Regions from separate parts of the Nitratidesulfovibrio termitidis HI1 genome, predicted to be linked through region 1. Evidence: predicted binding sites of a transcription regulator. Region 1 holds the regulator's gene; each other region holds the start of a gene.
The links. The regulator sigma-54, encoded in region 1, starts transcription at its own class of promoters, with help from an activator protein. The targets are predictions, from matches to a motif close to CTGGCACGGNNNNTGCTT.
Positions count from the first base shown of each region.

Region 1 (7,331 bases):
GTCGGTAAGAATCATCACCCCGCGCCCGGTATCCAGGCGTTTTACCGCCTCGTTCAGCCGCTTCACCGTCTCGTCCACTTCCAGAGAGACGTCCACGCTGATGGAGGCGCAGTCCTGCACCGGCCCGAGTATGAATTCCGCCGCGCGCAGCAGCGCCGCGCCGTAGTCGGCATGGGTCACCAGAATCACGCCGATGCGCGATTCCGCGGCGGCCTGGCCGTCTCCGGGGTTGCCGCTGTCACTGTGGCCCTTGCGGGGCTGCCCTGGGTGATGCTGTTCGGTGGTGGACATGCTGGTGCGTTCAGGCCGAGCCTGATGTGGTTGGGGCAAGGTGTGGACGGTATGCCGTCCGGTGAAATCCGGTCCGACGCGCCACGGCGTCAGGTTCGGGCAGGACACCGACGCAAGCCTCGCATCCTTTCGTTCAACCCAGCTCCATGTGGCGGTGCTCTATGGATACGGCATAATCAGATTTTTTCAAGGCGCGAAGCAGGGCCTCCGCCACCGAGACCGAACGGTGCCGCCCGCCGGTGCAGCCGATGGCAATGGTCAGGCGATAACGCCCTTCCGTCTCGTACTGGGGCAGCAGAAAATGCAGAAAGTCCAGCAGCTTCGCCAGAAAGGCATCGCCGTGCCCCGCTTCCAGCACGTACTTGGCCACCGGCTCGTCCAGCCCGGACAAGGGGCGTAGGTCGGGCACGAAATAGGGATTGGGCAGAAAGCGCAGGTCGAACACCAGGTCCGCGTCGGCAGGCACGCCGTACTTGAACCCGAAGGTGACGATGTTGATGCGCAGCGACCGGATGCGCCCCTGGATGGTGCTCCACTTCTTCTGGATGACCCGGCGCAGGTCGTGGATGGAATAGCTGGAGGTGTCCACCACGAGGTCGGCGGTTTCGCGCACCGGGGCAAGGCGCAGCCGCTCCTGCTCCAGGGCCTGCTCCAGCCCCATGCCTTCGCTTTCCAGCGGGTGCGGGCGGCGGGTGGTGGCGTAGCGCCGGTTGAGCACGGGGGCGTTGGCCTCTATGAACACCACCGCCGGGCGCACGCCCATGCCCTGCAACCGTTCCAGCGACTTTTCCAGGTTGCGCACGAAGTTGCTTTCGCGCAGGTCCATGCCCAGCACCAGCCCCTGATAGTGGGACAGCGCCTCGCGGTTCAGGATGGTGACCATCTGCGGGGCCAGCGTTGCAGGCAGGCCGTCCACCGTGAAATAGCGCAGGTCTTCCAGCACGTTGAGCACCGTGCTTTTGCCTGCGCCGGACAACCCGGTAACGATGATGACGGGAAAGTCGGCGGCGGCCACCAGACTGTCCGCATCCGCGCCCCTGTCGGTTGCCGCTTGTCCGGAGCTGCCCGGCGCGCCGGGCGAACTGGACGCCGGGGCGGAAGGTGCGGGTGATGACGAGGCCTTGGTGGACATGGCAGACTCCTCGGGCGGCCCTTGCCGGGTGCCGTTTCGGGGGGGCGCGATGGCTGCGCGCCGGCGACGGGTGAGGATGATGCGCGATACGGCCCTGTGGTGCGCGATGCCCGGCACGGGCCAGCCGCCCAGGCGTGCTCTGCGCGTCAGGTGGTCCGCATGAGGGCCTTGAAGGCCTCGCCGTCCGGCGCGTCGAGCATGGCGCGGCGGAACTGCGGATCCTTCAGCAGGCGGGAGATGTGGGCCAGAATGCGCAGGTGCATGCCCGCCACCTGCTCCGGGGCCAGCACCAGGAAAAAGAGGTGGCAGGGTTTCATGTCCAGCGCATCGAAGTCGATGCCCGGCACGCTGCGCCCCACGGCCACCACGATGTCGCTGATGTTGGCCAGCTTGCCGTGGGGAATGGCCACGCCGTCGCCTATGCCGGTGGTTCCCAGCGACTCGCGGTCGTGCAGCACGCCCAGCGCAACGGCGGCATCCACTTCGGGATGCCGCCGCACCACGGCCTGCACGAGTTCCGCCAGCACCTCTTTCTTGGTGCCGGCGGAGAGCTCGGGCAGGATCAGATCATCGTGAAGATACTCCGAAAGCCTCATGTATGGTGCCTAGACGACCGGATCGATAAGGCCGAAATCGCCGTTACGACGCCGGTAGATGATGTTGACGCGTTCCACCTCGGCGTTCAGGAACACCAGGAACTCGTTGTCGCTCTGGTCGAGCTGCATGGCCGCTTCATCCATGTGCATGGGCTTGGGGGCGAAATGGTCGGTACCGGTGATGGTCCGCTCGTCGCCTTGGCCCATGGTGCCGAAGGTGAACACGTCGATGCCCTTGCCCAGCTTGTCGGACTGCACGGAACGGCGACGGTCCTTCTGCTTTTCGACCTGCTTGCGCAGCTGCGATTCCAGCTTTTCCAGCACCAGGTCGATGGTGGCGTACATGTCTTCGGACTGTTCGACGGCGGAGAAGGTAAAGCCGTCGCCAGCCATCTGCACTTCCGCCTTGTGGCGGAACTTGTCGACGGAAAGGTTCACCTGCATTTCCAGGGCGGACTTGCCGACGAACCGGCCAAGCTTTTCAAGACGGCGGCGGGCGTACTTCTTCAGGTGGTCGGAGGGTTCGAAGTTCTTGAAGGTGAAGGCGATGTTCATACGCACCTCCTGCGGTGAGAGTGGGAATGCGGTGCGCGGCCTGCACTTGTGGTGCTGCTGCCGGATGCCCCGCTGGAGACGGATATCGCCCTGCGCCGGGTGCGGCGCGGGGGGCAGCCCGTCAGAACAGTTCCTTCCGCTTGGAAGAGGAGGGAATGTCCATGGCAGTACGATACTTCGCAACGGTCCTGCGGGCAATATTGACTTTGAGCTGATCCTTCAAAATTTCGCCGATGCGCTCGTCGCTCAGCGGTTCGCGCGGGTCTTCGTCGCCGATCAGCTTCTTGATCAGCGCCTTGACGCTCTCGGAACCCACCTGGCTGCCGTCGTCCAGTTCCAGCGCACTGTTGAAGAAGAACTTCAACTCCATGATGCCGTGCGGCGTGGCCACGTACTTGCCGGTGGTAATGCGGCTGACGGTGGATTCATGCATGCCGATGTCGTCGGCGATGTCCTTCAGGATGAGCGGCTTCAGGCGCGAAACCCCGTCCTCGAAAAAGCCGCGCTGGTACTTCACGATGGATTCCACCACCTTGTACAGTGTACGCTGGCGCTGGTACAGGCTCTTGATGAGCCACGAGGCGGAGCGCATCTTTTCCTGGAAATATTCGCGTTCGCCCGCCGAAGCGGCCGCTGCGGCGGAGCGCTCGTACATGGTGCTCAACTGCAGGTGCGGCAGGCCGTCCTCGTTGAGCATGATGATGAAATCGTCGTCGTACTTGTAGACGTACACGTCGGGGCTGACGAACTGGGGGTCGCCCCCGCCGTAACTGGCGCCAGGCATGGGGTCCAGGGTCTGGATGAGGTCCAGATACTCCTTCAGGTCCTCCATGGTCAGGCGGAACTTGCGCAACAACGGCTTGTAGCGGCGCTTCTCCAGGTCTTCCAGGTGGTCGCGCACCAGTTCCACCAGCACCCTGTCGCGCGTGTAGCCCAGCATTTCTATCTGGACCAGCAGGCATTCCTGCGCGGTGCGCGCGGCCACGCCCACGGGGTCGAAGCGCTGCACGGCGTGCAGTACGGGGTCCACCTCGCCGGGGGTGACCCCCGCCATTTCGGCGATATCGTCCACCGTGGCGTGCAAATAGCCGGACGAAGCGATGTTGCCGATGATCACCTCGCCGATGTCCTTCTGCCGCTCGGTCAGCGAGGACAGGCGCAACTGCCACATCAGGTGCCCTTCCAGCGAGGGCTTGGCGGCGTAGCGCGCCTCGAACGAGGTCATTTCCTCGGGCAGTTCCGATTCGCGCACCGTGGACTGGCGGCTGGTGCTGGCGAAGTCGCCAAGGTAGTCTTCCCAGTCGGCATCGCGGGCGATTTCACGGTCGTAGGCGACATCCGCGGCAGGTTCGGCGGCTTCGCGCTGGTCGGGGGCCTCCTGCTGCGGCCCGTCGTCCTGGGCTTCTTCCAGAAACGGGTTTTCCAGCATTTCCTGCTGCACCGTCTCGACAAGCTCCAGCCGCGAAAGCTGCAACAGCCGGATGGCCTGTTGCAGTTGCGGCGTCATCACCAATTGCTGGGTGAGCTTGAGCTGTTGCCTGAGTTCCAATGCCATGCGTGGGCAACCCCTATGGTCCTGCGCCGAGGCCTGACGGCCTTGCGCTATGACCCTGTAACCTTGCGTTGAGGCCGAACGAGATGGCGACGCGACACGAGGCGCGCCGACAAGCAAGAAACGGCCCACTGTAGAAATGTGTTCCCTTCCCCAAGAGGTTAGGCAAACCATGCCATAGAAGCAAGATGTATGCAACCGCTGTCGCCAACACGTCGCAATCCCTCATTGCCATCCTGAAATCGATCGGCGGCACCGTGCAGCGCCACCCTTTTTCACGCAAGAAAAGCCGCAAGAGCCCGCAACGGATACGGCGCCCCCCGCACTGCGGAAGGCGCCGTGAAATGAAGACCGTATCGCTGCCGTCCGGCAGCGCCGCCGTGCAGGCTACAGGCAGAACCCCTCGCCCAGGTACACGTCCCGCGCACGGGGGTTGTCCACGATGTCCGCGGGGGCGCCTTCCAGAATCACCTCGCCCTGATGCACCAGGTAGGCCCGGTCACAGATGTGCAGGGTTTCACGCACGTTGTGGTCGGAGATGAGCACGCCGATGCCCCGGTTGCGCAGGCCGGTGATGAGCTGCTGGATGTCGTCCACGGCCAGCGGGTCGATACCGGCAAAGGGTTCGTCCAGCAGGATGAACTTGGGTTCGCGGATCATGGACCGGGCAATTTCCAGTCGTCGCCGCTCACCGCCGGAAAGGTGCATGGCCACGGAGTTGGCCAGGTGGGTGATGCCGAAGTCCTCCAGCAGCATGTCGCCGCGCTCTTTCTGCTGCGCCTTGGAAAGGCCGGTGTGCTCAAGAATCATCTGAAGATTCTGGCGTACCGTAAGACGGCGGAAGATGGAACTTTCCTGCGGCAGATAGCTCAGCCCCACCCGTGCCCGTTCGTGCAGGGGCCAGTCGGCGATGTCGCGGCCATCCAGCTCGACCCGTCCCGATGTCGGCTTGATGATGCCGATGAGCATGTAGAACGTGGTGGTCTTGCCCGCGCCGTTGGGACCCAGCAGGCCCACGGTCTCGCCCTGGGTCACCGCCAGCGATACGCCGCGCACCACCTCGCGCTGGCCGAACTGCTTGTGCAGGTCTTCTCCGCGCAGCACCGAACTCACTGGGCAGCCCCCTTGGGGGCGGCAGCGCCCGCGGAGGCGTCCTGTGTGTCCTTGGTGCCCTTGGAATCGGGCGTGGCCTTGGAATCGGACTTGGCCTTGGAATCGCCAAGGGGGTTCACGTCGCCGGACGAAGTGAACACCGCCTGCACCCGCTTGGTGGAGGTGCCGCGCACCTCGCTGCGGTTCTCGCGGGTGTAGAAGGTGATGACGTCGCCCTTGATGCTGTTCTCGCCTTCGTGCAGCACGGGGTTGCCTTCCATGACCAGCACGGCGTTGTCCACGGTGTAGGTGGCCTTCTCGCATTCACCGGTGCGGTTCTCGCGCTTCATGCGCACGTTGCGCTCGGCCACCATGCGGTCGATCTCGCCCGCGTCCATGCCACCGGGCCCAGCAGAACCGGCCGAGCTGGACGAACTGGACGAGGCAGACGCATCCGCCCCCTGCCCCGCCCCGGCCTTGCCGGGCTTGGCCGCCTTCTTGCGCAGGTGCAGGGTAATCTTTTCGGCCCACATCTCGAAGTCGGGCCGCTGGACGTACACGTCGCCTTCGAAGATCACCACCTGGCCCTTGGCGTCGTACTGCATGCGGTCGGACTTGACGGCGGTGGGCACGTCCCGGCGCACCTCGGTGCCCGACTTGGCGTCCGCCGCCACGGCGGGAACGGAAAAGGTCAACAGCAGCGCCACGCACAGCGCGGAGCGGATGCCGGTATGTCTCATTGCCTGGTCTCCTGCTTGGTTGACTTGGAAGCGCCCGTGCCCTGTTGTGCGGCCTTGGCCGCAGGGGTCTTCTGGGCCGGTTTCTTGTTCTCCGGCGCCTTCTGAACGGCCTTCTTTTGCACGGCGGCCTTCTGGGAGGACTCTTTGTGGGACGCCTGAGGAGCGGTGGCCTTGCCCGACACGGGCTGATCGTTTTCGCCGCCAGTACGCGGGGCCAGCAACATGGACACACCGTCGCTGCCGCGCAGCACGTCGGCGGCCATGTCCCATTCCAGCCTGGTGGCGTTGCCCGAAAGGCTCTGCCCCTCTATGCGCGCCCCTTCCGGAAAATACATGGTCCGGCTGGTGCCGTTGTACACCATCAGATGGGCAAACAGTTCGTGGCGGTCGTGGGTGGCATGCACCTCGTCCCACATGCGCATCATCTGCGCCTGCTGCTGCACTTCGCCCTTTCTGGCCACGATGTGCAGCTGTTTGCCGCCGTCCATCTGGTAGACGATGTCGGGGCTGTCCACGTCGATGATGTTGTTGTTCTGGTGCAGTTGCGCCCAGGTGGCCTTCAGTCGCCACAGTTCGATGCCCTTTTCGCCCTGCACCAGTTCAATGCCCTTCATGGCCACGCCCACGGCCTCTTCCAGCGTGGCGGGGTCTGTGGCGGCCCCGGCCATGGCCGATTCCAGCGCCTTGCGCATTCCTGCCTGCCAGCGCCACACCGCGGCACCGCCGACAACCAGCGCCACCAGCAGCAGAATCAACAGCGTACGGCGTCTCATGCCTGCTCCGGCCAGCTTTCCAGCATGCGATCCAGCAGCCCCTGCTCGCTCAGCAGAAAACGGATTGCCTCGCGCACTGCGCCGTGCCCGCCGTTGGCGGTGGTTATGTAGCGCGCCAGGGCCTTGACCTCGGGCTGGGCATTGGCAACGGCCATGGGCAGACCCACCAGCTTCAGGGGGCCGAAGTCCACCCAGTCGTCGCCAAGGTAGGCCACCTGCGGCCATTCAAGATGGTACTTGCGGCGGATACCGTCGATGCACTCCGACTTGTCCAGAAAACCGGCATGGTAGTCCTTGATGCCCAGGCCGCGGATGCGCGCTTCCACCGCGCCGGAGGTCAGCCCGGTGATCACGGCCACGGTAATGCCCGCGGCCTGCGCCAGCTTGATGCCCAGGCCGTCCTGCACGTTGAACCGCTTGGTCACCCGGCCTTCATCGTCGTAGTACAGGCCGCCGTCGGTCATTACCCCGTCCACGTCCAGCACCAGCAGCGAGATGGATCGGGCCAAATCTTGGGCCAAATCTTGGGCCTGGTCTTGGTCCAGATCTTCAGATCGCATACGGCAGGCTCCAGAGGGCGGCAAAGTCACGCAGCAGCGG
Region 1 covers NZ_KI632512.1:543,754-551,084, forward strand. Annotated here, with positions in the region: gene DESTE_RS02425 (PTS sugar transporter subunit IIA) at 1-291, opposite strand, end outside; gene rapZ (RNase adapter RapZ) at 425-1,423, opposite strand; gene DESTE_RS02435 (PTS sugar transporter subunit IIA) at 1,570-2,019, opposite strand; gene hpf (ribosome hibernation-promoting factor, HPF/YfiA family) at 2,029-2,574, opposite strand; gene rpoN (RNA polymerase factor sigma-54) at 2,696-4,129, opposite strand; gene lptB (LPS export ABC transporter ATP-binding protein) at 4,514-5,239, opposite strand; gene DESTE_RS02455 (LptA/OstA family protein) at 5,236-5,958, opposite strand; gene lptC (LPS export ABC transporter periplasmic protein LptC) at 5,955-6,731, opposite strand; gene DESTE_RS02465 (KdsC family phosphatase) at 6,728-7,291, opposite strand; gene kdsA (3-deoxy-8-phosphooctulonate synthase) at 7,281-7,331, opposite strand, start outside.

Region 2 (7,331 bases), 1.2 Mb from region 1:
TCTGGCGCAGGTTGTCGGCGTAACTTTGCAGGCGTGCACGGGCATCGGCCAGGTGGTGGGCCACCTGCTCTATGCCGTCCACCAGTTCCTCGATTTCGTCGCCCTGCTCCAGCCGCGCGATGAGTGCGGCGGGCCGGACGCCACCGCCGCCCCCGTCCATTCCATCGGGCCCTTCTCCCCCCTCGCCCCCCTCACCCCCCTCACCTAGGGTCCGGCGAAACACCCCGGTCAGGCGGCGCAGGTTGCGCACCACCAGCACGCGGAACACCACGTTGGCCGAAGAAAAGAAGATCAGCGCGCACACGATGAGAAAGGCGAAATAGGTGGTGATGGACTGGCGCAGGTGCGACACCGCATCGGAAACGGGCACGCCCACGTAGTCCAGCCCGGCGATGCCATCCTGTTCCTGGCCAAACCCCCTGTCGCCGTACATTTCCACCAGTTGCGGCGGCGCATCCGCCGGGTTGCCGTGGCAGGTCATGCAGGGCGCGGCAAAGGCCACCGGACGGGCAATGACGTAGTACTGCTGCCCGCCCACCGTATCATAGCCGGTCCACAGCGACTGTTCGGGGTTCAGGCGGAAGTGGCTGATCAGCCCCCGCTCGTGGGGCGTGGCCTCGAAGGAAGGATTGCGGGCGCCTATGGCCACGCGGCGGTAGATGTGGCCCGTACCGTCGTTGTCCATGCGGTCCATGACCTGGCGCGAGATGTACGACGAGGACATGGCCTCGATGATGAATTCGCCGGGGTGGGTTTCCATCATGCGCGGGCGCAGCGCCTCGCGCACGAAGCCCTGGATGGCGTCGATCTGCGAAAAGACCAGGCGGGCCTTGGCGTGCACCTCTTCTTCCAGCACCGTGCGCAGGTGCATGTACAGCACCGTGGCGAACAGCCCGCCCAGGCCGATGACTGCCACGGCCAGACCGGCAAGGAACTTGTGCTGGAGAGTATGCGGTTTGGGAATGTACATGCGCGGGAACGACCAGAGGCACCGGTCGCCTCGTTGGGATGTGGGGAGGCCCCAGCCTAGCCGCCGCCATGGGCCCCGTCAAGAACCACCGGGCACGCCGGAAGCCCCGGCCCTGCGTGGTTCGCCGGGAAGGCCGCCAGCCGGAAGCCCGCGGCCCAGCGGATTCAGTTGGCCGTACCGGAGGTTCCGGATGCGGGTGCGGCAGCCACAGGCCCGACAACCGCACTGGCCTCGCTGTGTCCGTCGCCGTGCCCGGCCCCCGTGGCCCCTTCGGGTCCGGTGGGCGTGAACCGCCAGGTGGAGCGGGAATTGATCTCCGCCTGCTGCGACATCTCCACATCCGTATAGTACAACTGGCCGCTGCGGATGCCGTAGATGTCCTGCACCTCGCCATAGTGCTGCAACGCGGGCAGGTGCGCCACCACGCGCGGCCCGACAACGAAGAAGAGCGCCCACAGCACCGCCACGGAAACGCCAAAGGCGGCAAGCCGCCCCATGAAAGTATGCTGCAACGTGTGTCGCATGTAAGCTCCCGGAAGGGGGAGCCCGCCCCCGCGGAAAGGGACGGGCTCCGACATGTTCCCTAGATCTTTGCGGTGATCTCGGGGAACACGATGTAGAACATGATGTAGGCCATGGTCAGGGTAAGCACCAGGTTGAAGCTCTGGCCGCACACGTACAGGATGAGCGGCTTGCCGCCCTTGAAGTAGTGGGCCAGTTCGCGGAAGTTGGTGGCCAGGCCGATGGCGGTGAAGGCAAGGCAGAAGAACCAGCCGCGCGCGGAGGCGGTAAGGCCCTTCAGCACGCCCTGGTCAAGCAGGGCCTTGCCCATGTCCGGACCCAGGCTGCCGCTGATCAGCGAGAAGACGATCGACGCGGCCAGGAAGCCCAGCACGAACTTGGGGAAGCGGTGCCAGATTTCGCCCACGCCCACCGAATGCCCTTCGCGCGCTTCGACGCGGGTGCACCAGTACACGGCCACGCCGAAGGCGGTGACGCCGATCAGCACGTTCTGGATCATCTTGATGGTGGCGGCCACGTACAGGGCCTTTTCACCCAGGAACGCGCCAGCCGCAGCCACCGCGCCGGTGGCGTCGATGGTGCCGCCCATCCAGGCGCCGCCCAGAATCTGCGGCATGTCCACGGCCTTGATGAAGGCGGGCATGGCGATCATCATGATCGCGGTGAACACCAGCGAAAGGCCGATGGAGAGGGTCAGTTCCTCTTTCTTGGCCCGGCACGCGGCGGCGGTGGCGATGGCGGCGGAGGTGCCGCACACCGACATGTCGGCCGAGATGACCACGTTCAGGGTCTTGGATTCCATCTTCAGGATACGCTGGCCGAAGATGAAGGTGCTGATGAGCACGATGGGGGTGACCACCCAGGCCACGAAGATGCCGGGAATGCCGATGGCGATGATCTTGTCGAACAGCACTTCGGCGCCCAGCAGCACGAGGCCGGTCTTGATGAAGTATTCCACTTCAAGGGCGGGCTTGATCCACTTGGGCGTGCCCACGGTGTTGGCGATGAGCATGCCGATGATGATGGCCCACGCCTCGGTGCCGATGCCCCAGTACTTCATGGTGGCCTGGCCACCCATCATGGTGGCAAGGCAGGCGACCGCGAACACGCCGATGAAGCCCAGCAGGAAGCCGGGCACCGACTTGCCCATGAACTTCATGCCGATGGCGAAGAACAGACCCATGCCCACCATGAGCAGCGGCAGGCTGGTCAGCAGGTTGACGGGCTTGGACTTGGCCTTGTCGGCGGCGGACTTGGCCTTGGCTGCGGCGGCGCGCCAATCGGCGATCTTGGCCTTGGCCCCGTCGTTCAGGCCGGCATCGGCAAAGGAGGCGCCAGCGGCGGCCGTTTCGGCGGCCACGGCGGCGGCCATGGCGGCATCGGCCTTGGCCTTGGCTTCCACGGCCTTCTCGGCATTGGCGGCGGCCTTGGCGTCAGCGGCTTCCTTGCTGATCACAAAGGAATCCAGCGGATTGCTGCTCCAGCCGCCCGGCTTCTTCAGGAAGGCGGAAATGGCCTTGCCGGTGGGGCTGTCCATGGCCTTCACCTTGGCCTTGTCGTCCTGGGCCTTGTAGTAAGCAATGGTCTTGAACGGGGCGCGCTGCGCCTCGGCGGCCATGACGGCGTTGGCCTTGGCGATCTTTTCGCCGTATTCCGCCGGGGGATTCAGCAGAAAGACGCAGATGCCCGCGATGATGATGACGAAGCCGAGCCAGATGGCCCAGTAGTCTTCCTTGGTCCACAGGTCGGACAGGCGCGATTGCCCGTGATCGACGACGACGTTGGCATTGTCGTTGGTTGCCATGCTAGGGTGCTCCTCCTTTCTGTTTGCCGCCACCGCTGGCAGTGCGGACGGCATGCACCCCTTCCTAATCAAGAGGCGTGCCAGACCGGCACAAAAGCATCATGCCTTCTATTCCGGCAGGTTATGCAGACCCTCACGGCTTCTGGCTGAAAACAAAAGTTTTCAGTGCAAACTCCCCTTTTCACTCCATGGTGCCTCCACGGGTATGCAACGCAAACGGCCCGCCCCGTAGGACGGCCCGTGATCGTATTGCAGGGTGCGGAAGCATGGCCGGTCAGGCGACCGGAAATGCGCCGGCAAGCGAATGCCGGCCAGTAAACGAATGTCGAAAGGACGGCCCGGCGCTCAGTCCTCGCTCGCGGGGCGGCGCTTGCCGTCCGAGCGGCATTTGCCGCACACCCCGAACAGGTACATGCGGTGCGAGGTCAGCACGTAGCCGTGGCGACGCGCCAGATCTTCCTGCAACCGCTCTATCTCGTCGTCCAGCACCTCGATGTTCTCTCCGCAGGCTTCGCAGATGAGATGATCGTGGTGCTTGCTGCCGTACTTCTGCTCGTAGCGGGCCACCCCGTCGCCGAAGTGCACTTCCTTGGCCAGACCGGAGTCGCACAGCAGCTTCATGGTGCGGTACACCGTGGCCTGCCCCACGGAAGGATCCGTGGCCTTCACCCGTTCGTACAGTTCCTCGGTGGTCAGGTGGCCGCCCGCGCTCATGAACACCTCTACGATGAGCATGCGCTGCGGCGTGACCTTCAGGCCGTTGCGGGCGATGTACTCGTGAAACACGTCTATGGCTTGCTTCATGGGTCTCCTCGCGATGTGGGGCGTGGTCTGGCTGTTCCTATACCGTGTGCCCGACCAGCGCAACAGGGCCGCTGCGCTGGTGGGACGACAAGGCCGGAACGTCCGGATCAGCGCCGTTTGGCGCAGGATGCACGCCCGTTGCCCCGGATCGGAAGTCAACAGACGAAAAGACACGTCAGGGCTAGAGCACCCGCTCCACGCGCCAGCCCTTCTCACCCGCCACGCGCTCCAGCGCCGCGCCGCCCAGCACCGCCACCCGGCCCGTGCGGGCCGCTGCGGCCATGACATCGGCCAGGGCGCGGAAGTGCTCGTTGGTGGTGGAAAGAATCTCCTCGCGCATCTGCTGGCGCGCCGCGTCGGTGTCTCCCACCAGGCTGCGGTACAGCGCGGCGGAGCCCTTGGCGTCGGGCAGCATGTGCCTGTCCACGTCGCCGATGGCGCCCACGATGGCGTTGGCCAGTTCCGTGGACGACAGCGAGACGCGACGCAGGTAGTCCGCCGTGGCGTCGTACACGTCCAGTGTGGAGGCCACGTTGGGGTCGCGGTACGAAACCTGGGTCAGCAGGCCGCTGGCCCGGTCGAAGGCGCAGAACGCGCCGTACGCCCCGCCCTGCACGCGCACCCGGTCCCACAGAAAGGCCATGCGCAGGTGCTTGAACACCACGTTGGCCGAGCCGTGGTAGGTGTAGCCAAGGCCGTACAGGTCCGCCGCCTTGCCCACGTAGTTGACCTGGGCGGGCATGACCAGCGCCTCGGCCTCTGCCGGAGCTTCGGCAGGATGCCACCCGTCGGTCTGGGCCGGGGCAGGCGCGCCCGCCGTATCGGGCAGCGCGGCGGCAAGTGCGGCAGCCGGGCCGGACACCAGGCCCGCAACCTCGGCATCGGCGGTAAGGTTCATCAGGCAGCCGGAGCGGCGCAGCACAAGCCCGCGCAACGTCGCAAGGTCGGCCAGCACGCCATCCCAGTCCTTTTCCAGACGTTCCGCAAGGGTCCGCAGGAAGGCCAGGTACGACACGCCGGTGGTGGCTTCGTCCAGCCAGCCCGCCGCGTTGTAGCCCGCGCGCAGCCGGGCCATGACGATGCCGTGGCCGGAGGGCACCAGCACATGTTCCTGGCGGGCCTTTTCTTCCAGCACCATGCGCTGGAAGCGTTCGCGGTCGTCGAATTTCGCCTCAAGCAGCACTTCGGACAGAATGTCGTACAGCGCGGGCACGTTGTCGCGGGTGGCCTTGCCGTGCACCACCAGCCGCGCCACGGGCTGACGCGCGCCCAGGGTGGTGGCGAACAGGGTGTCCGCATCCATGCCGCCGGTCTTGCGAGCGATACGCATGCCAAGGTCCACGAAGTCGCGCCTGGCGGTGCCCATTTCGAACAGGGCGCGGCCGAACAGCGGCACCAGCGGCACCAGATGCGCGGGCACGGCGGAAAGGTCGAAGGTGGTTTCGGTGTAGGCGATGCCCGAGGTGTCCAGATCGTGGAACAGCACGGGCACCGCGCCCGCCTGCCGGTTCTCGCTGGGGATGGGGCGATTTTCCCCGGGCAGGTCTTCCAGCTTCAGGCCGGGGATGGTGGCCAGGGCTTCCAGACTGTCCGGGGCTTCCTGCAGCGTGCGCAGGGCGCGGGTTTCCTCCACCTGGGCCACCCGCTCGCACTGGCGCAGGCCTTGGCGGTACGCCTCCAGCCCGGCGGCCTCGGCGGCCTCGCGCCGGTCGGCCAGCTTGCGGTCCGGGGTCAGCAGCACCGTGGCCACGTGCTGGTTGTCCAGCAGCCATTCACGGATCAGCCCTTCAAAGTATCGCTCGCCCGCGGCGATGCGCGCCTTGATGGACGACAGCGGCGCTTCCCATTCCAGCAGGGCCAGCGGGTCACCGTCGTACAGCCAGGTGGTCAGGCTGCGCACCATCACCGCAAGGCCCACCGGGTAGCGGCCGGAATTGTTCTCGCGCAGGGCGAATTCCACGCTGTTCACGGCGGCTTCCACGGCGTCGGCGGGCAGTCCGTCCTCCGCCAGGTCGGCCAGGGTTTCCATGATCAGCATTTCCACGTCGGACGCGGTCCTGGGCTCGATGCCCCTGAGGCCCACGGAAAAATACATCTGGCGCAGGTCGCTTTCCAGCCCCACGCCCGCCACGTCCTCGCCCAGGCCCGATTCGATCAGCGCACGGCGCAGCGGCGAGCCGGGCAGACCCAGCAGGATGTGCTCCAGCATCTCGAAGGCGAAGTTGCGCTCCACGTCGGCGGTTTCGCACAGCAGCCAGTTCATGGTCACCATGCCCCGGTCGTCTCCCTCTGACGCGGCGTAGCCAACCTCGAGCATGCGCGGCGTGTCCGAGCGGGGCTGCAAGGGCACGGCGGAATCCACGTCAATGCGCTCGAAACGCGCCAGCACGGCGGCCAGGCAGGCCAGCCGGTCCTCTTCCGGGTCGTCCCCCCAGAAGAAGAAGCGGGCATTGCTGGGGTGGTAGTAGGTGGCGTGGAAATTGGCGAACTGCTCGTAGGTCAGGTCGGGGATGTGCTCCGGGTTGCCGCCGGAATCGAGCCCGTAGGTGATGTCCGGGAACAGCGCCTGCTGCGACTGCTCGGACAGGATGGATTCCGGCGAGGAATACACACCCTTCATCTCGTTGTAGACCACGCCCTTGTAGGCAAAGGGGCCTTCCGGCGCGTCGGCCTCGATGTGCCAGCCTTCCTGCCGGAAAATTTCCTCGGTGATGCGCGGAAAGAACACCGCGTCCAGGTACACGTCCACCAGGTTGCGGAAGTCCTGCAGGTTGGCCGAAGCCACCGGGTAGCAGGTCTTGTCCGGGTAGGTGAACGCGTTGAGGAAGGTTTGCAGCGACCCCTTCAGCAGTTCCACGAAGGGCTCCTTGACCGGGTACTTCTCGGACCCGCAGAGCACCGAATGTTCAAGGATGTGCGCCACCCCGGTGGAATCGGACGGCGGCGTGCGGAAGGTGACGCCGAAGACCTTGTTCTCGTCGGCATTGCAACAGGAAAGCAGTTGCGCGCCTGTGGCCCCGTGGCGCCACAGACGGATGCGGCTGTTCAGTTCATGGACGGTGCGCTCGAAAACGAGATCGAACCCGTGGGATTGCATGCGTGGGATTCCTCCGTGGGGGGATGTCATGACTATGGGCGTCTGTACGAAGCTGGGGCCAGGCTGGGGCGTGACCGCGTGTGGCCGGAATATGCCCGGCAGGATGGAAATGGTCCGGTGCGGCGCAAGGCCGG
Region 2 covers NZ_KI632512.1:1,748,659-1,755,989, forward strand. Annotated here, with positions in the region: gene DESTE_RS07145 (c-type heme family protein) at 1-970, opposite strand, end outside; gene DESTE_RS07150 (hypothetical protein) at 1,135-1,494, opposite strand; gene DESTE_RS07155 (YeiH family protein) at 1,554-3,296, opposite strand; gene DESTE_RS07160 (Fur family transcriptional regulator) at 3,642-4,100, opposite strand; gene DESTE_RS07165 (insulinase family protein) at 4,282-7,197, opposite strand.
Region 2: a site for sigma-54 is predicted at 3,363-3,380, ahead of DESTE_RS07155 (YeiH family protein). Genes of this name have one in related genera too.

Region 3 (7,331 bases), 2.1 Mb from region 1:
CGGGGTGCGGCCCGCAAGGGGGCGGGAAGGGGGTGGGAAGGCAGTCCGAAGGGGGCGCGACCATGATGGACCAAGACGTGAGCTTGACGTGAGGCGACCCCCCGTCCGCCGTGCCCGGCGCTTCCCATGGCTGGGCCGCTTCGCTCCGAATGTCTTCCCCGGCGTGGCAGGCAACGCAAAATCCCCCGCCACATGCCGTGGCGGGGGATTTTGCTGATGGAAAACTCAAAACGCTCCCCATAAAGGGGTCAAGGGGGCGCGGCCCCCTTGCGGGGCGCGGGGCAGCGCCCCGCTCCTTCCCGTTTTTTCTTCAAAGCGTTCTTCCCGATTCGTCCCGCAATCGTCCCGGCGGGCTATTCCTCGCCGCCGCCGTCCTCGTCCAGGTCGCGGGAATACTTGCAGGTCTTTTCCGGGCAGGCGATGTGGCGGCCCCGGGCGCGGGTGTTCTTGATCACCAGCAGGGGCGAATTGCAGTCCGGGCAGGGGCCGGGCACGGGCCAGTCCCACAGGGCGTAGTCGCACTTGGGGTAGGCGCTGCACGAATAGAAGATCTTGCCGCGCTTGGAGCTTTTTTCCACCAGCACGCCGTCGCACCCTTCGCGCGGGCAGGGCACGCCGGTGGAGAAGGGCGCGGTATAGGTGCAGTCCGGGTACTTGGTGCAGGCGATGAACCGGCTGCCGGTGCGGGCCTTCTTCAGCACCAGGTCACCACCGCATTGCGGACAGGTGCCCACCTTTTCCGGTTCCTCGCGCAGCTTCTGTTCGACCTGGATGTTGCCCTTTTCGTCGCGGGTGAAGTTCTTGGTGTTGCGGCAGGCCGGATAGCCGGAGCAGGCCAGGAAGGTGCCCGCCTTGCCGAACTTGATGACCATGGGCTTGCCGCACAGTTCGCAGTCTATGCCGCTGGGCAGGCCGCCCTTCACGGTGTCCATGGCCTGGGCGGCGCGTTCGAGCACCGGGTTGAACCCACCGGTGAAGTCTTCCAGCAGCTTCACCCAGTCCAGGTCGCCTTCGGCCACCTTGTCCAGCGATCCTTCCATCTGCGCGGTGAAGTCCACGTCCATCAGGGTGGTGAAGTGACCGGACAGCAGATCACAGACCACCGCGCCAAGGTCGGTGGGGGCAAAGTGCTTTTCCTCCAGCCGGGCGTAGTCGCGGTCGAGCAGGGTGGAGATGATGGCCGCGTAGGTGGACGGGCGGCCAATGCCGCGCTCTTCCAGTTCACGCACCAGGGAAGCTTCGGTGTAGCGGGCCGGGGGCTGGGTGAACTTCTGTTCCTTTTCCACGGAAAGGGCGGTCAGTTCCTCGCCCACGGAAAGCTTGGGCAGGTCGCCTTCGGCCACTTCCTCGCCGTCTTGCGACTCCTTCTGGGGCGATGCGGCCAGAAAGCCGGGGAACAGCAGCCGTTCGCCCTTGGCGCGCCATTCGACCGGGCCGCAGGCGATGGTCACCGTGGTGTCGTGAAAGCGCGCCGCCGCCATCTGCGAAGCGACAAAGCGCTGCCACACCAGCCGGTACAACTGGAACTGGTCTGGCGGCAGCAGGTGACGTACCGAATCGGGCGTGACGGCGACATCAACGGGCCGGATGGCTTCGTGCGCGTCCTGCGCGCCGCCCTTGGTCTTGAACTGGCGGGCCTTGGCGGGCAGGTGGTCGTTGCCCCAGGTGGCGGCGATGAACTCGCGCGCCGCGTCGCGCGCCTCGTCCGCAATGCGCACGGAGTCGGTACGCATGTAGGTGATCAGGGCCACGGTGCCCGCTTCGCCCAGTTCCACGCCTTCGTACAGGCGCTGGGCGATGTTCATGGTGCGCTTGGCAGAATACCCCAGCCGCTGGCTGGCGGACTGTTGCAGCGTGGAGGTGATGAACGGGGGCTGCGGCTGGCGCTGGCGTTCCTTTTCGTCGATGCCGGTGATGACGAAGGGCTGGCCCTGCATGGAGGCTTCCACGGCGGCGGCGTCCGCCGCGCTGCCGATGGCGGGCTTTTTGCCGTGCAGCTTGTGCAGGTCGGCCCGGAAGGGGGGCGGGGTGGCCCCGGCCAGGCGCGCACGGAACAGCCAGTATTCTTCGGGGTTGAAGGCGCGGCGCTCGGTCTCGCGGTCCACGATCAGGCGCAGGGCCACGGACTGCACGCGCCCGGCGGAAATGCCGCGCTTCACCTTCTTCCACAGCAGGGGGGAAAGCTTGTAGCCCACCAGACGGTCCAGCACGCGGCGGGCCTGCTGGGCGTCGAACAGGTTGCGGTTCAATTCGCGCGGGTTCTCCAGCGCTTCCTTTACCGCGCGGGCGGTGATTTCGTTGAACTGGATGCGCTGGATGTTGGTGTTCTTGTCGCGGATCAGTTCCGCCACGTGCCAGGCAATGGCCTCGCCCTCGCGGTCGGGGTCGGGCGCCAGGTACACGTTGTCGGCCTTGGCGGCGGCTTCCTTGAGGGCGGAAACCACCTTCTGCTTGCCGTCGATGACCTGGTAGCGGGGGGCAAAGCCGTTGGCCTCGTCGACGCCCAGTTCGCTGGTGGGCAGGTCGCGCACGTGGCCCACGCTGGCATGCACGGCGTAATTGCCGCCAAGGAATTTCTTGATGGTCTTCACCTTGGCGGGAGATTCGACGATGATCAGGTCCTTGCCCATGACTGTTCCTTTCCGGGAAAATGCGCTATTGGGGGCGCGTTTCCGGCAGGGAGCCGGATGCCCTGCCGCCCGGGGTCGCGTTCGGCCCCGTCAGGTAGGGGAAAATACGGCAATCGACGATTCCGTCAAGCCGCGCGGGTTCGCCACGCTGCGGTGGACGGCGGGTCCACGAGGTGGAACCACATGCAATCGTTCGTCAATATCAAGGATATGAACAGGGATATGGACCGCCCCGCGCTGGATGGCTCTCGTCTGGGCGCCCGTTATGGCGCGCGCTGCTTTAGCCGTGTGGCGGCTCTTGCGCTGTGCGTGCTGTTGCTGGGCCTGGCCGGGTGCGCCAAGGCCCCGTACACCGGACGCAGCCAGCTGATCATGTATTCCGAGGCGGACGAGGTCAAAATGGGCCTGGCCGCCATGCAGCAGGTGCTGAAGAAGGAAAAGGAGGTCACCGGCACGCCGGAAGCCGCCCGCGTGGAGCGGGTGGGCCGACGCATTGCCGCCGTGGCCGAACGCCCCCAGTACCGCTGGGAATTCCACACCATAGAGAAGAACGAGGTCAACGCCTTCTGCCTGCCCGGCGGCAAGGTGGCCGTGTACACCGGCCTGCTGGACCTTGCCGACACCGATGCCGAACTGGCCGCCGTCATGGGGCACGAGGTGGCCCACGCCCTGGCCCGGCACAGCAACGAGAAGATGAGCCGGGCGCGCATGGTGCAGGTGGGCCAGCTGGCCGCCATGGTGGGCGTGGCCGCGGCCAGCGGTTCGTCGCAGGCGGCCCAGGCCGTGGGCGACGGCTACGCCGGGGCCATGAACATGGCCGTCATGCTGCCCAACAGCCGCGAGATGGAATACGAGGCCGACCACATCGGCCTGCTGCTCATGGCCAAGGCCGGGTACGACCCGCACGCGGCCCTCGAATTCTGGCAGAAGATGCTCAACAAGGCGGGCGGCAAGGGCAAGTCGGACTTCATGTCCACCCACCCCACAGAGGCCAAGCGCATCGACGCGTTGCGGGCCATGCTGCCCGAGGCCATGCGCTATTACCGCCCGCGCGACGACGGCGGGTCCGGAAGCGCCGGGGGCAGTGCGGGCGGCAAGGCCGCCGGAGCCGGAACCAGCGGCGCGACACCTGCCGGAAAGTAGCCCGGTTCGTCTGCCGCTTTTTGTATCTGCATGGCCCCGCGCGAAAGCACGGGGCCTTTCTCGTTTCCCGCGTGGTCGAAGGTGGGTTCCGCTCCACGGCGTTCGTCCGCCTGCCCCTGCCGGAGCCCCCTCCGGCATACCGCTTCCGGGCTGCCGTCGGCGGCTTGACGCAATTCCCGCATCCACCGCCCGCCAGGCGTTGCCGGGTGTTCGCAGCACGCCCGCAACCCGCCGTCATGCAAGGCAGAGTGGTCATGCTGGCATTGCCCTTGCTTTGCCCCTTGCGCCGCCACTCCGTTCCCCGGCGGCAGGAGGATTGCGCATGGCCTACGGAAAGAACATCTCCATGGACGCCCTTCAGACACTGGTCGAAGGGCGGGCCACCGAAGGTACCCGGCGCGCCGGCGCCGCCCCCAGGGCGGGCCAGCGCGGCACCGCCGACCCGCGTTTTGCCGCATTGCTGGCCAAGGGCGCTGGCACATCACCCCTGGGGGGAGTGCTTGCGGGCGGTCTTGGCGGCGGGGCTGCGGCGTCGCCGCAACTGGCGGCCCTGCCCGGCCTGACGGCGGCGGGCGGCGCGACGGAAAGCGCCCTGGCCGCCGATGACCGCGCCTCGCGCGCGGCCATGGACATCGTCAATTCCCGTGCCCTGGCCACGCTGGCCAAGGTCATGGAAGGCGGCACGGGCGGGCTGGATTCGCTGCGCGGGGCCATGACCTCGCGCAACCTGATGGCCCTTTCCGGCAACCTGGACATGGCGGCCTCTGGCTTGGGTGGCGTGGGCGGCGGAGCGCCCATGAATGCCGTGGCTGGCGGACCCGGGCGCGGCGGTGCGCAGGGGGGCGCGGGCAAGTCCACGCGGCGGGAGCGAACCGATAAGACGGACAAGTCGGGCCGTCGTGACGCGGCGGGCGGCTCCGCTGACGACCTGGGCGGGCTGTCCGCGCAGTTCGAATCGGGCGAGGACGGCGTAGCCGCCATCGGCTACGACCGGCACGGGGGCACCTCGTACGGCAAGTACCAGATTTCGTCGCGGGCCGGGACCATGGACCGCTTCCTTGATTTTGCCCGGCAGGCCGCGCCGGACATCGCCTCGCGTCTGGACGCCGCAGGTCCCGCCAACACCGGCGGCAAGACCGGCGAAATGCCGCGCGTGTGGCGGGAAATAGCCGACGAACAACCGGAACGGTTCGAGGCCCTGCAAGAGCAGTTCATCCATGAAAGCCACTACGCGCCCGCGCTGCAGGCCGTAAGCCGCGCCGCCGGCCTGGACAAGAGCGCGCTGTCGCCCGCCCTGCGCGAGGTGCTGTGGAGCACCGCCGTGCAGCACGGACCCGCCGGGGCCACCCGCATCTTCGCCCGCGCGCTGGACAACATGGCCGAGCATCAGTCGGCGGCGCACGAAGGCGGGCAGGGCGACGCCACCGTGCAGGCAGGCACCGCCAAGGCGGGCCGCAACTTCGAAAAGCAGCTCATCCGCGAGGTGTACGCCGTGCGGTCCGGCCAGTTCGGGTCTTCGTCCGAACGGGTGCAGGCAGCCGTGCACAACCGCCTGGACCGCGAGATGAAGCTGGCCCTGGCCATGACCGACGGCAAGAACCGCGCGTAGCGGGCCTGTTCCGGCATGGCCTGCCAGTCGGGTGGTCGGGTGGTCGGGTGGTCGGGTGCGGAGGGTCAGGACGTCGTGCCGAGAATGCCAGAAGCTTAGGACTGGGTCGATCCGCCGGTCCGGTTCCACCCCTGCGCCCTCGTTGCCAGTGCACGCCCCTTGTGCGCCAATTGCCGATTGCCGGTGAAAGTCCGGGTGTCGGTCTTTTGGCGCGTTCGCTCGTTTTCTGGCGTGCCCGTTCGGGCCGTGTATCCTTTTGTGTCTTCCACCATGCATCTCCGACCTGTTCGCATCACGAGCAGGCCGGATTTTTCGCGTTTTCAGAGTGTTGCACACCGGGCGGAATGGCATGACGCGTTTTCGCCAGCCCTGCCGTGCCGGGCTGTTGACACCGTGACCTCTCCCGCATACTCTGCACATATGAACACGTGTTCATATGTGCAGACAGTGCCAACGGCCGGGTGGCACGCATATGCGTCCCGCCATCTTTTCACGGAGATCCGCCCATGACCGCCTTTCGCATCGAGGAAATGGACTGCGCCAACGAGGTGAGCATCCTGCGGCGCGCGCTGACCCCGCTGGTGGGCAACCCCGACCGGCTGGAATTCGACGTGCTGTCCCGGCGCATGCGCGTGGACATGGACGGCCTGGAGCTGCGTCCCGACGACGTGGTGGCCGCCGTGGCCCGCACCGGCATGCGCGCCGCGCCCGAGACGGCTGGCAGGTCCGGCGTGGTGCTGGGTCCGTTGCCTTCGGCCAGCCAGGGTCGCCATCATGAGCATGCGCATTGCCAGGGCGATTGCCAGAGTCACGGCCCTGCGGACGGTCACGGGCACCCCATGTCCAGTGAACACGGGCATGACCACGTACAGGCCGACCTTCAGGCCATAGCCCCCCGGCCCGCGCAGATTCCTGCCCTGGCCGGGTGCTCGTGCTGCGGCGGCGCGTGCGCCGTGCCCGCGCCCGGCGACGTGCCTTCCGGCCTGCTGTCCCTGCTGCCGCCCGGCCTGACCGCGTTGTGGCAGCGCCAGTCCTCGCTGCTGCTGTGCGCATTGAGCGGTGTGGCCCTTGCGGCGGGCATCGGCGTGGAATGGGCGCGCAGCGGCTCGCTGCTGGCCGTTTTCGCCGAAACGGGCGTGCCGCATGCGGCCACCCTGATTCTGTGGCTGGCGGCGGCGGTGGCGGGCGCCTGGCGGGTGCTGCCGCGCGCGGTGCATTCGGTGCGCAGCCTGCGGCCGGACATGAACCTGCTGATGGTCACGGCGGTCATCGGCGCGGCGGCCATCGGCCAGTTTTTCGAAGGGGCCTCGGTGGCGTTCCTGTTCGCCGTGGCCAACCATCTGGAATCGTGGAGCGTGGACCGGGCGCGCTCGGCCATTGCCGCGCTGCTGGACATTTCGCCCTCGCGTGCCCTGCTGCTGTCGCGTCCCGGTGATGTTGGGGGTACTGTTGGGGGTGGCCTGCCCGGCCTGCCCGTGGAAACCGCCGTGGAAAACGTGCCCGTGGGTTCGCGCATTCTCATCCGCGCGGGCGACCGCATACCCCTGGACGGCACGGTGGCGGCGGGCAGCTCGGACATCGACCAGTCGCCCATTACCGGCGAATCCATGCCCGTGCCCAAGCGGGTGGGCGAGCCGGTGTACGCGGGCACCATCAACGGCGGCGGCGTGCTGGAGGTGCTGACCACCCGCGCCGCCTCGGACACCACCCTCGCGCGCATCCTGCACATGGTGGAGGCGGCCCAGTCGCGCCGCGCCCGCGCCGTGCAGTGGGTGGACCGCTTCGCCGCCGTGTACACCCCGGCCATGCTGGCCGTGGCCGCGCTGGTGGCCGTGGCGCCGCCGCTGTTCTTCGGCGGGGCGTGGTCGGCCTGGGTGTACGAGGCGCTGGTGGTGCTGGTCATCGCCTGCCCGTGCGCACTGGTCATTTCCACGCCCGTGTCCATCGTG
Region 3 covers NZ_KI632512.1:2,672,402-2,679,732, reverse strand. Annotated here, with positions in the region: gene topA (type I DNA topoisomerase) at 354-2,630, opposite strand; gene DESTE_RS10830 (M48 family metallopeptidase) at 2,814-3,773, shown strand; gene DESTE_RS10825 (VgrG-related protein) at 4,096-5,382, shown strand; gene DESTE_RS10820 (heavy metal translocating P-type ATPase) at 5,889-7,331, shown strand, end outside.
Region 3: a site for sigma-54 is predicted at 4,031-4,048, ahead of DESTE_RS10825 (VgrG-related protein). Genes of this name have one in related genera too.

Region 4 (7,331 bases), 2.6 Mb from region 1:
CGTAGCTGATGTAGAAGGCTCGGTTCATGGGCGAAGGGTCTTCCAGCATGGTGCCCAGGCGACTCTGGCCGGAATTGCCGGACTGCACATCGGTGACCATGCCCCAGTATCGTTCCTGCTCCGGGTTGGGGCGGAAGGCCGCCTCGAAGCCGGAACGGCCGAAGTCGCCGCGCATGCCCGAACGCACCGTGTCGGTGGACAGGTCAAGGTTGGGATGTTCCGGCGATTCCGACTGGAACAGGATCCACCCGTGCGCGTCGAAGAAGAAGCTGCGGTGCTTCTCCGTCTCTTCCGGAAAGATGTACAGCGGCGACCGGCGCGATGCGTAGACCGACAGCACGTTGCGCAGGGCCAGCATGTCCACCGACAGGGTGAGCAGCCCGGTCTGGTTGCCCGCGGCATCCAGCACGGGCGTGGTCAGCCGCAGCACGTGCATGGACAGCCCCTGCACGGTGCCCGCCGTGGGCACCGAGGGGTAGACCACCTCCGTGGGGGCGGAAATGCGCACGAAGCCGGGCTTGGGCTCTTGCGCGTTCTGGCGGGTAAGCGGGCCGAACCGGGTGGCCAGGGCCTGTTCCAGCGGCACCATCCATACGTCGCGTCCGGTGTTCAGCAACACCAGGCGATTGTCCGGCGTGGCCCCCTGATAGGCGATCTCGCGGTACAGGGTGCCCATGGTTTCTGCGCGGGTGCGCAGATGGTGGGCCAGCGAGGCAGGGGAGATGTCGGTGCGGGCAAGGTACAGCAGTTCACGCCGGGCCTGCTGGAGCACCTGCTCCATCTCGTGGGCCTGGGCCAGGGTGGCCAGCAGTGAACTGCGCCCCAGCGCGTCGTGCAGGAAGTTCTGGGAGATGCGGTGGGATATGACCCCGCTGATGACCAGCAGCAGCATGAATGCGGGCAGCGCCGCGAAGAGCAGCCGTTTGGCGATGCTCCATTCCGAGAAATTACCTTCCAGGCGGAACAGCGTGCCGAGCAGCGGCGGCCGATAGTAGCGCATGCCTTCTCCCTGCCGTGGGTGCGGGGCGGTGGCCGCCCGTATGGGACCGGAGCGCCGGAATGCCGGGGTGGGCGACACCGGTGGCTTCGTCGTTTCAGGCCGCCGGGGCGGGCGTCTTTCCTGCGGCGGAAGGTCCGCTCCGAGCCGCCACGCCCGTGCATTTCCACTGCATTCGCATGAGGTGTACGCCTTTGCTTATGCGCGTTTCGCCCGTCTTTCGCAACTGGCGGCGCGAAAGGGGCGTGGCTGCGCGGGGGCGGCCCGTTCCTTTTGCGATGGCGATTGAGAAATTTTGTACAAGTCTTTGCGCAATCGTGCAAGCGCAACTTGCGCGAAATGAAATTTATTACAAAATATTACCATGTTAATTTGACTGGCACGCGGGTTGCTATGCCCAGATCGCGCGGCAACTGCTGCGCAATGCACAGGACGAAAACCGCACTCCAAGGGGGGGTGCGGGTGGACGCAAAGGCGGACTCCGCCGCTGGACGGGATCGCTTGAAGCGAGGACGGGCCGGAGGCGGCAGTCGAAAAGGGCGGCAGAGCTGCCCGCAATCTGGAGGATGCACATGAGAAGGATCAAGACGCTGTTCATGTCGCTGCTGACGTTCGTGCTGGCCATTCCCGGCCTGGCGCTGGCCGCAGGCGGTGGCGGCGCACCCGTGGTCATCGTGGCCGACACCCGCAAGCTGGACGGCGTGATGGCCTGGTGGGCCAACCTGTACAACGAGAGCCACGTCCAGTTCACCACCCTTACCATCATCCTGATCCCGCTGGTGGGCGTGATCTTCGGCGTGATCGCCGACATCGTGATGAACTGGATCGGCATCGACCTGAAGTCCCGCGAACTGGCCGAGCACTAGGCCGCGTCCGCACCAAAGGAGAACAACGATGGAATGGCTCTATATCCTCATGCCCATCGCGGGCGTTAAGATCTTCTGGCCCGGCCTGATCATTCTCGGCGTGGGCGTCGGCATCATCGGCGGCTTCTTCGGCATGGGCGGCGCCTGGATGGTTACCCCCGGCCTGAACATCCTCGGCTTTCCCATGGCCTTCGCCATCGGGACCGACATCGCCCACATGGCGGGCAAGTCGCTCATTTCAACCATGCGCCACGGCAGGTTCGGCAACGTGGACTACAAGCTGGGCCTGATCATGCTGGTCGGCACCGTCGTGGGCTTCGAAGTGGGCGCCCAGATGGTCATGTGGCTCGAGCGTGTCGGCAACGTCGAAAAGGTCGTGCGCTGGATCTACATCGCCCTGCTGACCCTGATCGCGTGGATGGTCTTCCATGACGTGGCCAAGCGCCGCGAAAAGGAACGCCAGGCCGCCGCGCGCGGTGAAACCCTGGCCGCCGGGGCCACCGGCGTCGAGTGGCACAAGGCCCTGCACAAGATCAAGATTCCCCCCATGGTGCATCTGCATGAAGCCGGCATCTACTGCTCCGCGTGGCTGCCCATCTTCGTCAGCTTCGCCACCGGCTGGCTGGCCGGCATCCTGGGCATCGGCGGCGGCCTCATCCGCATGCCCGCCCTCATCTACCTCATCGGCTGCCCGACCCACGTGGCCGTCGGCACCGACCTGTTCGAAGTCATGATCTCCGGCCTGTACGGCGCCGCCACCTACACCTACAAGGGCCGCACCGAACTCGTCGCCGCCATGATCATGCTGGTGGGCGCTTCCGTGGGCGCGCAGGTCGGCGCCGTGGCGACCAAGTACATCAAGGGTTACGGCATCCGCATCGCCTTCGGTCTCGCCGTGGTCGGCTGCGCCGTCTCCATCCTCATGAAGCTCGTGCAGCCCTGGGTGCCCCAGTTCAAGTCCGCGCTGGACACCGGCGCCACCGTTCTGGTGCTGGGCCTGGTTTCCGGCATGTCGCTGTACATCTTCGTCCGCATGGTTCAGGGCGTGAAGATGGAACTGGCCCGCAAGAAGGCCGCCTAGCGTACCGCACGAGAGAAGGAGAAAACATATGAGACGCTTTCTGCTGATGCTGCTCGTGGTGGCGCTGCCCCTCGGCCTCGTGGGCTGCGGCGAATACGGCAAGGTGGACCAGGGCCGGGTGATCGCATACGACAAGAACGCGAAAACCGTCACCCTGATCCAGGACAAGGCCATGGAGCCGCTGAACCCGGACTACTCCATCCTGCCTCCGCATACCTACAAGCTGCCCACCGACCCCGCCGAAATGGGTCCGGAACCCCGGGCCGGGCAGCGCATGAAGCTGGATACCAAGGCCAACATCATCCGCATCTTCAACACCAAGACCCAGGCGTTCGAAGACATCGCGTTCAAGATGGTGGACCTGCAGGAGAACATCGACCGCAACCATCCGCTGGTGTTCGACAAGGCCACGGAAACCGCCAAGAAGTTCCCCATGGTGGACCGCGACAAGAAGACCGTGACCATCTACTCCGGTCGCCAGAAGATGCTGTGCACCATCTCGCTGCCTGACGAATACTTCGCCCTGCCCGATGCCACCTGGGATGCCGGCGACGAAGTGCGCGTGTACTACAAGGCCGAGGGCGTGTCCCTGCGCTTCATGAACATCTCCAGAACCGACATCTTCAAGAAGTAGCCTGACGGCGGCGGGGCCGGACACGGTCCCGCCGCTTCCTCCCCTTCCGCCCCGCCACCCACCCCACGGGGAGCGCTGATGGCGGGCCGGAACGGGCGGAAGAAGCCCGAGGACAACATGACAAGGAGCGACACCGTGGAAGACCAGATGGATTACGCAACCACCGTGGCCCACAAGCTGCTGGTACTGACCATGAACCTGCTGGCCATCGCGGCGGTGTGCGCGGGCATGTACCGCGCCTCGTTCGTGCCGGACGAGTTCACCCCGGTGTTCTTCAAGACCTTCTTCGCGGTGCTGGCGCCTTCGCTGGTGCTGGGCTGGTGCGCCAAGCGCTGGCTGCGCGCACGGGGCCAGGCGTGACCGGATCGGTACACCTGGCGCGCCTGCACCAGCGTTCCGGGCGGGTGGCGCTGCTGCTGCTGCTGGTCTGCGCGCTCAGTCTCGTGGACGGGCTGGTGGGCAGGATGCAGCAGGGCTTCAACCGCACCGACGCGCTGCCCGGCGGCGAATATCCGGTCAGCGGGCCGTTGCCGCCCCGTACCGAAGCCATCGAGGACATGGTCATCGAGGGCGGCACGGATGACAGGCAGGTGCGCCTTGTGCCCTACGAAATCTATTCCGGCTACTGGCTGGGCGGAAAGATGTGGCGCGGCGCCATCAAGGTGGGGGCCAGCCCCGCCTCGGGCGAATACGTCATTCGCGTGCACGACAAGTACGGAGAAAAGCAGAACCCCACCCTGATCTTTGCGGTGGTGGTGTGGCCCGACGAGGCCACCATGAAGGCCAATTCTCCGGAACGGCTCACCCGCTGGTTCGGCGTCAGCGCCTTTGGCCTGTCCGCGCTGGTGCTGCCCTTCGCCCTGCTGGCGGGGTTCGGCAACTTCATGCTGGGCCGGGCCTGGAACCGGGCGCTGCTGGCCGAGCGCAGCGCGGAAATCTACAAGCTGCTGCCCGCGCCGGACGGCGGCGGCAAGGACGTTACCTTCGGGCTTGGCGTGCAGCACGGGGCCAGCCCCGGCATGCGCTGCCGCATCAGCCGTCCGGACGGCACGCCCGTGGGCGAGGCCCGGGTGGTGGAATGCACGGCGCGCGATTGCGTGGCCCGCATACCGCATGGCCTGAACGTGCAACCCGGCGACGTGGTGACCCTGCCCGACATCGTGGCTCCGCCCGTATAAACCCGCGCGCGTGAACTCGGGAGTGGCGTTTGCCGGATTGGCAGGGCTGGCGCGTTGGCAGACTGACGGACTGACGGACTGACGGAACTGGTGGGACTGGCGGGAAGGCCCGGAGGAGAGCATGGACTGTCCGGAATTGCTGAAAAGCTGCCGCATTCTGCTGGTGGACGACGAGGACGGCTTTCGTGATGCGCTGTTGCGCCGCATGCGCAAGCGCGGCGTGACCATGGATGGCGTGGCCAGCGGCCGGGACGCGCTGGATTGGCTGGCCCGCCAGACGGTGGACGTGGTGATCCTGGACATCCAGCTGGGCGACATGGATGGCCGCGACGTGCTGCGCGAAATCCGCAAGTCCGGCGGTGAAGACCCGGCGGTGATCATCCTGAGCGGGCACGCTTACACGGATATCGCCCTGGACGCCATGCGCGCCGGGGCCAGCGACTACCTGCTCAAGCCCTGCCCGGTGGAAGAGTTGCTGGAGCGCATCGAGACCGCGTTCGAGCAGGTGTTGGAGCGCCGCGCCGCGCAGTGAGGGCTGTTTCCCAATGGTCTTTCCGCCTGCTGGCTTCGTCAAGCTTCGCCCAGCATTTCAGTCGAATACGATAAGAGTACGCGCTGCGGTCGCCATCCGTAAGGCTCGCAAGCTCGCCTGACGGCTGCCGCACTCCCTCATGCCAGGCTTGCTTTCCTTGCCAGCAAACGGAAATCCTGCTTGGGAAAACAGCCCTCAAGAGCCAAGAGCGAGCGGAACAAACGGCAAGCGTGGGAGTGAATTTTGCCGGGCAATCCCGGCACGGCGTGCACCCGCCGCAAGTGTCCCACGACAGCATACGCCCATCCCCCTCGCAGTCCGGGGCGGAACCTTCGCAGCAGACGGTTCCGCCCCGGACTCACGTTGTGGGGGGAAATGGCGCAGGAAAAGGCCCTGCCAGCAGGCACGGGCAGCGGCCTCGGATGGGGCAGGTGACGTTTTGGATGGAGGCGGGGCGTGGATGCGGGAAGGGGATGGCCCCAGGGCGCGGATGCTGGTCAGGGCGCGGCAACGGCCCGCGTCAGTCGCGCAGCAGCACCCAGGTCAGCTCGTGCTTGTTGTGGGCCAAGTGCAGCAGGCGCGACCCCGGCACGGCCGCAAAGGCACGGGCCGTGGCGTGGTCCGTCTCTGCCTGGAACTTCAGGGTGCACACGAAGTTGCGGCACTGGCCCAGTTCCAGCCAACGGCCCACGGTGGCCAGCAGCCTGTCGGGGTAGCAGATCACGTCCGAGAACAGCCAGTCCACGGCCCCGGCGTGGCGCGGGTCCAGCCCGAAGGCGCTGCCGGTACAGAAGTTCACGTTGGGGTGGGCGGCGATGTGCGGAGCGATGTCCGCCTTGTCCACGCTGAACACGCGCGCCCCCAGTTCCGCCAGCACCCAGGTCCATCCGCCGGGGCAGCTGCCCAGGTCCAGACACAGTTCGCCGGGGCCGGGGCGTTTGCCGATGAGCGTGAACAATTCCCACAGCTTCAGGTAGGCGCGGGTGGGCGGCACGGTGCGGTTTTCCTCGAAGCGGGGTTCGCCGTCGGGGAAGGGGCTGGTGCAGCGGGCGGATGCCAGCACCAGGTCCGGCTCCCACAGGGTCCATGAACCCAGCGGGGCGGTGGGCGGCGCATCGCCGAATGCCACGGGCCGGGCGGCCACGCGGGGCAGTTGTTCCTGAATCAGCGCGGCCCGGCGGTGGTGCCCGGTGGCGTGCAGATGCCAGTTGCGCTGGATGGCCTTCAGCTTGCGGGCCGCATCGCCGATGGAGGCCACGGGGATGGCCACGGGCTCCAGCCAGACGTTCTGCGCCCATGCCGCAGGACGGGGCGGACCTTCGGCCACCACCAGCCTGTCGCGCACCTCCAGCACGCGCGCGCCATGCAGGTCCTCGAGCTCGTGGACGAGGTCGTCGGTGAACCCGGCGGCGGCGACATAGATGGTGCGGTCGTCAAGGTGGGGGGCGGTCATGTTCGTGTCCCTGCGAAGGTGAAGGCGGTATGGGGGTGCGGCGGCGTGGGCGTGCCTGTAGCGCGGCGCGGCCCATATGGCAAGGGCGGCCCGCCCGGCCATCCGTGGGCGTCTCCGCGTCTGCACCACCGTGCTTGCACCCGGCCCCGCAATGCCTGTACAGGGCAGTATCGTCGCAACTTCGCATCCATTGTCATAACCCGCTGCCGGAACAGCCACCGGAATCGTCATGCCTCCGCCCAACCGCCATTCCGACGGCGCGCCCTCCCCGCGCCTTCCCGTGTCTGCCTCTGTGTCTGGCTGCGTGCCCGTTGGCGCATATGGCCGCCGCCTGGCGGCCCTGTGCCCATTGTTGGTGCTGCTGCTGCCCTTTCTGGCGGGCGTGGGGCTGACGGCGGTCCAGTCGCTGGGATGGCTGCTGCCGATCCAGTACCTGCCGGAACAGGCCGCGCAGGGGCTTTCCGCGCCGGACACCCTGGCGGGGTGGCGGCAGCTGGCGCAGCCGCACATGGCGGGTTCGCTGCTGCTGGGGCTGCGCGTGGCCGGGGCGGCGGCCCTGCTTTCCGTGGCGGGGGGCGCGCTGCTGGCCT
Region 4 covers NZ_KI632512.1:3,168,737-3,176,067, forward strand. Annotated here, with positions in the region: gene DESTE_RS12685 (sigma 54-interacting transcriptional regulator) at 1-1,000, opposite strand, end outside; gene DESTE_RS12690 (DVU0150 family protein) at 1,570-1,863, shown strand; gene DESTE_RS12695 (sulfite exporter TauE/SafE family protein) at 1,892-2,944, shown strand; gene DESTE_RS12700 (DUF4881 domain-containing protein) at 2,973-3,578, shown strand; gene DESTE_RS12705 (hypothetical protein) at 3,696-3,938, shown strand; gene DESTE_RS12710 (hypothetical protein) at 3,935-4,756, shown strand; gene DESTE_RS12715 (response regulator) at 4,878-5,288, shown strand; gene DESTE_RS12720 (SAM-dependent methyltransferase) at 5,809-6,741, opposite strand; gene DESTE_RS12725 (ABC transporter permease subunit) at 6,971-7,331, shown strand, end outside.
Region 4: a site for sigma-54 is predicted at 1,374-1,391, ahead of DESTE_RS12690 (DVU0150 family protein). Genes of this name have one in related genera too.